3 regions of the Streptomyces sp. XD-27 genome follow, and region 2 is predicted to be linked to each of the others. Evidence: riboswitches for the same ligand, from Rfam matches in the RefSeq annotation. Region 2 holds a riboswitch; each other region holds the start of a gene.

What was found. A riboswitch is a leader RNA that binds a small molecule or an ion and turns the genes downstream of it on or off. The one in region 2 is predicted to bind cyclic di-AMP.
Region 1: it holds a riboswitch for cyclic di-AMP, as region 2 does, so the genes downstream of both, Q3Y56_RS24175 (transglycosylase family protein) here and Q3Y56_RS26680 (M23 family metallopeptidase) in region 2, are expected to answer to the same signal.
Region 3: it holds a riboswitch for cyclic di-AMP, as region 2 does, so the genes downstream of both, Q3Y56_RS14160 (C40 family peptidase) here and Q3Y56_RS26680 (M23 family metallopeptidase) in region 2, are expected to answer to the same signal.

The regions. Positions count from the first base shown of each region.
Region 1 covers NZ_CP130713.1:5,537,898-5,541,096, reverse strand. The annotation lists gene Q3Y56_RS24185 (transposase) at 1-120, shown strand, start outside; gene Q3Y56_RS24180 (hypothetical protein) at 330-881, opposite strand; cyclic di-AMP (ydaO/yuaA leader) riboswitch at 1,373-1,552, shown strand; partial or broken gene Q3Y56_RS24175 (transglycosylase family protein) at 1,558-1,848, shown strand; gene Q3Y56_RS24170 (peptidoglycan DD-metalloendopeptidase family protein) at 1,905-2,729, shown strand; gene Q3Y56_RS24165 (hypothetical protein) at 2,879-3,124, opposite strand.
Region 2 covers NZ_CP130713.1:6,123,128-6,126,326, forward strand. The annotation lists gene Q3Y56_RS26675 (pitrilysin family protein) at 1-905, shown strand, start outside; cyclic di-AMP (ydaO/yuaA leader) riboswitch at 1,128-1,282, shown strand; gene Q3Y56_RS26680 (M23 family metallopeptidase) at 1,296-2,090, shown strand; gene Q3Y56_RS26685 (GntR family transcriptional regulator) at 2,299-3,057, shown strand.
Region 3 covers NZ_CP130713.1:3,356,592-3,359,790, reverse strand. The annotation lists gene Q3Y56_RS14165 (hypothetical protein) at 1-81, shown strand, start outside; gene Q3Y56_RS14160 (C40 family peptidase) at 86-1,252, opposite strand; cyclic di-AMP (ydaO/yuaA leader) riboswitch at 1,260-1,427, opposite strand; gene pcrA (DNA helicase PcrA) at 1,584-3,199, shown strand, end outside.

The sequences.
Region 1 (3,199 bases), 590 kb from region 2:
GCGGCGTACACCTACCAGCGCCTGTCCCGGAGCTCGTTCCCGCAGCCCTCTCCGTGCTGCTCTCTCAACATCTCCGACCACACTCAGGAACAGCCGCAGAATGCCGAGCTGAGGGGCTGAGGGCGAGGGGATGCGGGCCCCGGAAAACCGCCGGGGGAACAGTCCCCGGGGCCCGCGGTGCCGGCGCCGGCGCGCTGCTGAGGCGCGACCGGGCCGTGGCCTGTCGATGCCCGACGTGGACCGCGCGTCGAGCAGCACGGCGGTGCCCGGTCGAGCGCCCCCGCAGGTAGCACGGGCAAGACGGCCGCGGCGCCCGGCGCAGGGTACGGTCAGCTCACCCAGCCCGTGTAACGCCGACCGCTCCACGGGGCGCGCCGGTCGGGGCGGCGGCCGCGCTCGCCGGATTCGAGCATCGTGGACACCGCTCTGACGAGCCAGGCGTTGACCGACAGCTGCTCGCGGCCGGCGGCCTCCTCGATCCGGGCCTTGAGATGCTCCGGCGGCCGGAAGTTGATACGGGCCGTCGCGCCCTCCTCCCCGGTCGCCGATACCGGCGCCATGGCGGACAGCGGTGGCGCCACACCGTTGTGCGACCGTTCGAAGCCCCCTTCGACCTCATCCACGAGCGCATGATCGGTGGGGGGTAGTGTCACCACGAAGGTCGGGTCGAGCCCGCGCAGCCGGATCTCGACCGACCCCGGGGCCAGGTCCCGGGTGATCTCGTCCGCGGCGGCCGACAGAGCGTCCAGCAGAACCAGCCGGACTGCGGAGGACAGCGGTGTCACGAGGCGTTCGGCGAGTTCGCGTGCTTCCTCGTCACCCGCCTCGACGGCAACCGAGAGCTCTTGGCGCAGGTTGTCGACATACCGCATAAGCTCCATGGCGCCATCATCGCTCCACTATGGCGCCACAGGCAAGCCATTCGATTGCCGTGTTGCACCGCCACCGGGGCGCGCCTGCGTCGCGTTGTCCTGCCGACAGGACGGCGACCTGCCCCACCTCAGGGCCCGGCCCGCAACTCATCGATCAAATCGGACTTTTAACGCCTCATGCCGTTATAGCGGACCTCCGTGGCCGAGGTCACAGGAATACCGATGAACCCGTGACCCCACCGTGGCATCACATAAGCAATGCGTCAGATCGGTTACCGCGCGCTTTTCCGTGACGCCGCTGCGCAAGATCTCCATTTCACTGCGAAAGAGATCCAAAACGCAGCGTGACATAAATACCGTGTCAATTCGGAAATGGATCATCGCCCCATGTCACGCGGCTTGTGACCGTGAATTTCTTCCGCTTACGGTGGCCGCCGCTCCCGCAGCCATAGAGGCTCGGGGGACCCGAAGCCGGAGCGCCGAATCCTGCCGCCGGCCGAGGAGAAACGACGACGCATCACGGCAGGAGCGGGGGAACCAGGTAAGTGCCGAGTCGCGGATCCCGCGAATCGGCTTGGGGTGAAGACGCGTTGCGGTGGCAGTGAATGCTGCCCTCTTACGCGGCCGGGCAACTCCAGCCCGAACCCGACAGCTCACCTCGCAGGCGTAGGAGAGGAACACCCCTATGTCTGCTCGCGGACGTCACCGTCGCTATAACCCCGGCCGCATCGCCAAGGTCTCCCTCGCGCTCGCCGCGAGCGGTGCCGGCGTTGCCCTTCCCTTCGTTGGCGCCACCGCGGCCAACGCCGCCTCCGTGGACACCTGGGACAAGGTCGCGGACTGCGAGAGCTCCGGCAACTGGAGCATCAACACCGGCAACGGCTTCTTCGGCGGCCTGCAGTTCACGCAGTCCACCTGGGAGGCCTTCGGCGGCACGAAGTACGCGCCGCGCGCCGACCTGGCCACCAAGGACCAGCAGATCGCCATCGCCGAGAAGGTCCTGGCCGAGCAGGGCCCGGGCGCCTGGCCGGTGTGCTCCGGCAAGGCCGGGCTGACCCAGGGCGGCCCCGCCCCGGCGATCTCCCCCGACGGCGCCAAGGCCGCCCCGCGGCCGCCCCGAAGGCGCAGGCTCCGAAGGCCGAGGCCCCGAAGGCCGGCCCGAAGCACGCCAAGCCCGCCGCGCCGGCGCAGGAGCAGAACTACACCGTCGTCAGCGGCGACACCCTGTACAAGATCGCCCAGACGCACGGCGTCGACGGTGGCTGGCAGGCCGTCTACGAGGCCAACCGCGAGGTCGTCGGCGACAACCCGAACCTCATCTTCCCCGGCCAGGACCTGTCCCTGACCGAGCAGGCCGCCACGCCGCGCGCCCCGAAGCACGCCGCCCCGAAGCCGGCCGCCCCGGCGCACGAGGCCCCGAAGCCCGCCGCCCCGGCGCACCAGGCCCCGGCCACGGGCTGGACCGCCCCGGTCGACGCCCCGATGGGCACCCCGTACCACCAGGCCGGCAGCGCCTGGTCCAGCGGCTACCACACCGGCGTCGACTTCCCCGTCGCCACCGGCACCGGCATCAAGGCCGTCGGCTCCGGCACGGTCGTCTCCGCCGGCTGGGGTGGCGCCTACGGCAACCAGGTCGTCATCCGCCACGAGGACGGCAAGTACAGCCAGTACGCCCACCTGTCGTCCCTCTCGGTCACCGTCGGCGAGACCGTGACCGGCGGCGAGCAGATCGGCCTGTCCGGCACCACCGGCAACAGCAGCGGCCCGCACCTGCACTTCGAGATCCGTTCCGCCGCCGGCTACGGCTCGGACGTCGACCCGCTGGCCTACCTGCGCGCCCACGGCGTCAGCATCTGATCCTCCGGCACCAGCCGAACCCGATCAGACAGCGCCAGCGCGTCGTCACAGACCACGCCCGAGGCCTCCGGCCCGCACTTCCCCCCTGCGGCGCCGGACGCCTCGGGCGTCGGATTTTCCCCAGCCCTTTCGGCCTTTCCGGGTGGACGTCACTCTTCGGGAGGGCTCTCCTCGGGGAGGCTCTCCCACGCCTCGCCCTCGCCCCGTAGCTCGTAGCCTCCCGCCTCCGCGATCGACCGCGCGTGCGCCCGGCTGCGGAGCGCGACCTCGTGGGTCTCGCTCTTGACCTCCGCGTGCACGCCCGCGGCATCCGTGATCGCCTCGATCGCGTGCGTCTCGTAGACGACGCGCCCGGGCTCCACCGCGCTCCAGACCACGTACATGCTCGCTGCCATCGGGCTCACTCCCCGAAGAAGAGTCCCCTGACATTCATGATCCCACCGATGGGTGGCGGCCTCCCGCCGTCTGCG
Region 2 (3,199 bases):
GCGCCTCGATGGCGCTGTCCAAGGAGCTGTTCCCGGCCGACTCCCGGATGTCCCGGCCCCGGCAGGGCACCGAGGAGACCGTGAAGCGCATCGACGCCGCCGCGGTCCGGGCGTTCTACGAGGCGCATGTGCGCCCCTCGACCGCGACCGCCGTGGTCGTCGGCGACCTCACCGGCGTCGACCTGGACCAGGCCCTGGCCGACACGCTCGGTGGCTGGACCGGCGGCACCGCGTCGAAGCGCCCGTACCGGCCGATCACCGCCGACGACACCGGCCGGGTGGTGATCGTGGACCGGCCCGGCGCGGTGCAGACCCAGCTGCTCATCGGGCGGACCGGCGCCGACCGGCACGACCGCGTCTGGCCCGCCCAGGTGCTCGGCACCTACTGCCTCGGCGGCACCCTCACCTCCCGGCTCGACCGCGTGCTGCGCGAGGAGAAGGGCTACACCTACGGCGTACGGGCCTTCGGGCAGGTGCTGCGCTCCACCCCGGAGGGGACGGGCGCCGCGATGCTCGCCATCACCGGCTCGGTGGCCACCGAGGTGACGGGCCCCGCGCTGGAGGACACCTGGAAGGTGCTCCGCACGCTCGCCGCCGAGGGGCTGACCGACGCTGAGCGGGACGTCGCGGTGCAGAACCTGGTGGGCGTCGCCCCGCTCAAGTACGAGACGGCGGCGGCCGTCGCGGGCACGCTGGCCGACCAGGTCGAGCAGCACCTGCCGGACGACTTCCAGGCCCATCTGTACGCGAGGCTGGCGGAGACCGGGACGGTGGAGGCCACGGCGGCCGTCGTGAACGCCTTCCCCGTCGACCGGCTCGTCACGGTGCTCGTCGGCGACGCCTCGGTCATCGAGGAGCCGGTGCGGGCGCTCGGGATCGGTGAGGTGAAGGTCGTCACCGGCTGACGGGGGCTCACCTATACGGGACGAAGCGGAACTCCGGCGTCACATAGGACGCCGGAGTTCCGCTTTTCCGTCCCCTGATGCGCTGGGTGTCCGATTTGGGCGAGAGGCTTCCCGTCTGCCCTGTGGCGAGGGCAACAAAAAGCCGGATCCGTTTGGTGATTGAAAGATCGTGCGTCTAGCGTCGATCCGGCTGTTCGTCAGATTGCGTCGCACCCGCGACCCGGACAGTCATCGCCGAGTCCCCGACGCGTGAGCCGAGGGGAGCCGGGGACCCACGTCCCCCTGGGGTGAATCGGGTGCCTCTCCGGAGGGATCCGTAGGAGACCTTCCTGCTCCGAACCCGTCAGCTAACCCGGTAGGCGAGAAGGAAGGAAAGGAGTACGCCGACTCATGGCGTTCACCCGTCCCACCGGGAAGCACCGCCGTCCTCGCCGCACCCCTCTCACCGGTACGCACATCGCCGGTATGGCCACGCTCGCCGCCTCCGGCGTCGTCGCGACCGTCGCCTCTCCCGCGTTCGCCGCGCCCGACGACTCTCCGCGGTTCGAGGACACCGGCCTGAACCAGGCGATCGTCGTCGACGACCACCTCGCGGACGAGATCGGCGTCCAGGCCGCCAACCAGGAGCGGGCGGCCGAGGTGGCCGCCGCCAAGCAGCAGGCGGAGGCGCAGGCCCGCAAGGAGGCCGCCGAGGCCAAGCGCAAGGCCGAGGCCGCCGCCAAGAAGGAGCGGGCCGCCAAGGAGCGCGCCGCCCGCGAGGCCGAGCGCAAGCGCCTGAACACCTACGTCGCGCCGATCGCGGGCTCGTACGTCTCCACCCAGTACCACGCCTCCAGCGGGCTGTGGTCCTCCGGCAGCCACACCGGCGTGGACTTCCACGCCGCGTCGGGCACCACGGTGCACGCGGTCGGCTCCGGCACCGTCGTCGAGGCCGGCTGGGGCGGCGCGTACGGCAACAACGTCGTGATCAAGATGAACGACGGCACCTACACCCAGTACGGCCACATGTCGTCGCTCAGCGTCACGGTCGGCCAGACCGTCACCCCCGGCCAGCAGATCGGGCTCTCGGGCAGCACCGGCAACTCCACCGGGCCGCACCTGCACTTCGAGGCGCGCACCACCGCCGAGTACGGCTCGGACATCGACCCGGTGGCGTACCTGCGCGGCCACGGCGTCGCCATCTGACGCGCACCAGCGCCACGGCGCATCGCGCCACGTCCTCTCGCACAGGCCCCGGCCCCCGGCCGGGGCCTGTTGCTTGGCCAAAAAATATCCATGAAATCAGGCCGGCCGTCGGAAATTCCCGCAGTTTGGAATAGAGTTCACGGAACACGCGTCAATCGGCTGCGTTTCGCGGGGATTAAGGCGGAGGTTCGACGATGCGGGACCGGAAATGACCGGCGATACGACTGCGATCCAGAGCGGTCGCCGGGTTTCGGCGCATGCGGTGTGCACGGCGATTCGCGACGACATCGTCTCCGGCGTGTATCCACCCGGCAGCCGACTGGGCGAGGAACTCCTCGCCCGCCGCTACGGCGTTTCACGCGTGCCGGTGCGCGAGGCGCTGCGCACCCTGGAGTCCGAGGGGTTCGTGACCACCAAGCGGCACGCGGGCGCCTGCGTGGCCCGGCCCTCCGAGCGGGAGGCGGCCGATCTGCTGGACATCCGCGCACTGCTGGAGCCGCTGGGTGCGGCGCGCGCCGCCCAGCGGCGCACCGAGGCCCATCTGAAGGTGCTGCGCGGCCTGGTCAGGCTGGGCCAGGAGCGGGCCCACCGCGGCCAGCTCGGTGAACTGCGGTCGCTGGGCGACTGGTTCCACGAGACGCTCGCCCAGGCCTCCGGCAGCCCGAGCCTGGCGGGGCTGCTGGTGCAGCTCCGTCGCAAGATCGACTGGGTGTACGCGGCCGACCCGGGGCGCATCCCGTCCGCGCCGCCGGGCGGTGTGCGGACCGAGTCGGCGACGGTGCGGGCCGTGGCGGCGTGGGAGGGCCACGGCGCCCTGGTGGACGCGGTGGCGCGCGGGGACGCCGACCGGGCCCGCGAGCTGGCCACGGCGCACGCGGAGCGGTCCCTGGCGGAATACCGGTCGCGCCGCCCGTTCGCGGTGAGCGCTCCGAAACAATCCGTAAACACCGCGCGCGTCAAGAATTAACAACCGGCCCGTATACAAGAGGTCCGCGAGACGAGCAGGTGCCATAAAAAGCTGCGCGGAGAATTTCGCGTTGCCCTGGTGGATATCCGGGTGCCCTGCCGGAAATGGTCGCGGCATGGATGCGGAAACGATAAAGGCCGCG
Region 3 (3,199 bases), 2.8 Mb from region 2:
GAGAAGGTGCCCGCCCCCGTCATTGGTGCGGTCGGGTTGCTGACCACCGCCAACATCTTCATCGCGGTGATGTGGACGTGATCGCTCACGCCGGGCGGACGTTCCCGTAGATCGGCATCTCGGTGATCGGCGCGATCTTCACGTTGTCGCCCGGCTTCGGCGCGTGGACCATCATCCCGTCGCCTATGTACAGCCCGACGTGGCTGATGTCGTCGTAGAAGAAGACCAGGTCACCCGGCTTGAGCTCGGACGTCGACACCCGCGTGCCGACCTTCACCTGCTCCCACGTGGTGCGCGGCAGCGTCACCCCGGACGACTTCCACGCCGCCTGGGTCAGCCCCGAGCAGTCGTAGGAGTTCGGGCCGGTGGCGCCCCACACGTACGGCTTGCCTATCTGGGCGCGCGCGAACGCGACGGCCTGCGCCGCCTTGGTGGAGTCGGAGGGCGCTGACGGGTCCGTCGTCCCCGACCCGTCACCCGTACCCGTACCGTCACCCGTCCCCGTGTCCGGCCGCTGCTCCTCCTGGCGCCTGCGCTCCGCCTCCTCGCGCTGCTTCTCCGCCAGCTCGGCCGCCTTGCGCCGCGCCTCCGCTTCCTTCTTCTTCTCCAGTGCCGCCAGCCGCGCCTTCTCCTCCGCGGTCAGCTGGGACAGCAGCGTCCTGGCCTGGGACAGCTTCTGCTGGATCGTCTTCTTCTCGGCCTTGAGCCGGCTCTCCGACGCGGTCAGCTCCGCCAGGCTGCGGGTGGCCTTGCCGCGCTGCCGGGCCAGCTCCGTCTGCTGCGTACGGAAGTCGTCGACCGCGTCCTTCTGCCGCCCGGTGAGCCGGTCCATCAGGTGGTTCTGGTCGACGAAGTCCTGCGGGTCGTCGGCGAGCAGCAGGGTCGCGGTGCCGTCCATCCCGCCGTGCCGGTACTGGGCGGCCGCGTACGCGCCCAGGGTGCGCCGGGCCTCGTTCATCTTCTCGGTGCGGGTGGCGGCGTCGGCCAGCAGGCGGTTCACCTCGGTCCGCCGCTTGCCCGCGGCCTCCTTGGCCGCGTTGTACTTCTGCGTGGCGGTGCCCGCCTGCCGGTAGAGGGCGTCGACCTTCTTCTTCACCTCCTCGACCGTCGGCTTCGGCGCGCGCGGCGCGGCGTTCGCGGTCTGCGACAGGAGGGTGACCGAGGCGAGTGCGGCGGTGGTGACCCCCACGGCCGTGCGGCGGCCGGCGGGCGACTCGAGCAATCGAGGACGCGGCTTGCGGTGCGACGCCAAGGGAGGCGACTCCTTCCGTGGACCGCCTACCGGGTTAGCTGTCGGGTTCGGGCGTACGGAAGGCTGCCCTACGGCCGTACGTGCGACGTACGGGCCGATTCACCCCAGATTGTGCGGGTGGGTCCCCGGCTCCGGAACCGCCTGAGGGGCGGGCCGGACTCGGCGGTGGCGGCACGCGCCGGCTTCGGTCGCCGACAGGGAGCGGGCCGCCTGAGCGAGCACCGTAGCCAACCAGTGAGGCCCCTGGGAAGGCTGGTGTTCGATTTGCCCGAGATCTTTCCGTGACATTGTCGTGTCGGCTGTCAGTGGCGGGCCCTAGACTCGGTGGGCGATGAGCAGCAGCCTCTTTGATGACAGCTTCCTGGCGGACCTCGACGGCGCGGAGCCGCCGCCCGAGGATCCCCAGCCCGACGGTCCCCCGGTCGGGGAGGAGGTTCCGCATGACCTCTTCGGCGACACTTTTAACGTGCCCGTACCGAGGGAGCCGTACTACCGCGACGGCGCGCCACGCCCGGTCGCGGACCCCGCCGCGCTGCTGGAGGGGCTGAACGAGCAGCAGCGGGCCGCCGTCGAGCACCACGGCGCGCCCCTGCTCATCGTCGCGGGCGCCGGATCCGGCAAGACCCGTGTCCTCACCCACCGCATCGCCCACCTGCTCGGCGCGCGCAAGGTGCACCCGGGCTCCATCCTCGCGATCACCTTCACCAACAAGGCCGCGGGCGAGATGAAGGAGCGCGTCGAGGAGCTGGTGGGCCCGCGCGCCGGCGCCATGTGGGTGATGACCTTCCACAGCGCGTGCGTGCGCATCCTGCGCCGCGAGTCGAAGAAGCTGGGCTTCACGTCCTCGTTCTCGATCTACGACGCCGCCGACTCCAAGCGGCTGATGGCTCTGGTCTGCCGGGATCTGGACCTGGACCCCAAGCGCTTTCCGCCCAAGTCGTTCAGCGCGAAGATCTCCAGCCTCAAGAACGAGCTCATCGACGAGGAGACCTTCGCCGACCAGGCCGCCGACGGTTTTGAGAAGACGCTGGCCGAGGCGTACGCGATGTACCAGGCGCGGCTGCGCGAGGCCAACGCCCTGGACTTCGACGACCTCATCATGACCACGGTCAACCTGCTCCAGGCGTTCCCGGACGTCGCCGAGCACTACCGCCGCCGCTTCCGGCACGTCCTGGTCGACGAGTACCAGGACACCAACCACGCGCAGTACACCCTGGTGCGCGAGCTCGTCGGTACGGGCACCGACACCTTCGACCCGGCCGAGCTGTGCGTGGTGGGCGACGCCGACCAGTCCATCTACGCCTTCCGCGGCGCCACCATCCGCAACATCCTCCAGTTCGAGGAGGACTACCCGGACGCGCGCACCATCCTGCTGGAGCAGAACTACCGCTCCACGCAGACGATCCTCAGCGCGGCCAACGCCGTCATCGAGCGCAACGAGAACCGGCGCCCCAAGAACCTGTGGACCGAGGCCGGGGCCGGGGCCACCATCACCGGTTACGTCGCCGACACCGAGCACGACGAGGCGCAGTTCGTCGCCGACGAGATCGACCGGCTGACGGACGCGGGCGACGCCAAGGCCGGAGACGTCGCCGTCTTCTACCGCACCAACGCCCAGTCCCGTGTCTTCGAAGAGATCTTCATCCGTGTCGGCCTGCCCTACAAGGTCGTCGGCGGCGTGCGCTTCTACGAGCGCAAGGAGGTCCGGGACGTGCTCGCGTATCTGCGGGTGCTCGCCAACCCCGAGGACACCGTCCCGCTGCGCCGCGTCCTGAACGTGCCCAAGCGCGGCATCGGCGAGCGCGCCGAGGCCATGATCGAGGCCCTCGCGCTGCGCGAGAAGATCTCGTTCGCGCAGGCGCTGCGCCGGGTGGACGACGCGTACGGCATGGCGGCCCGCTCGGCGAACGCGGTGAAGCGCTTCAACGCCCTGCTGGAGGAGCTGCG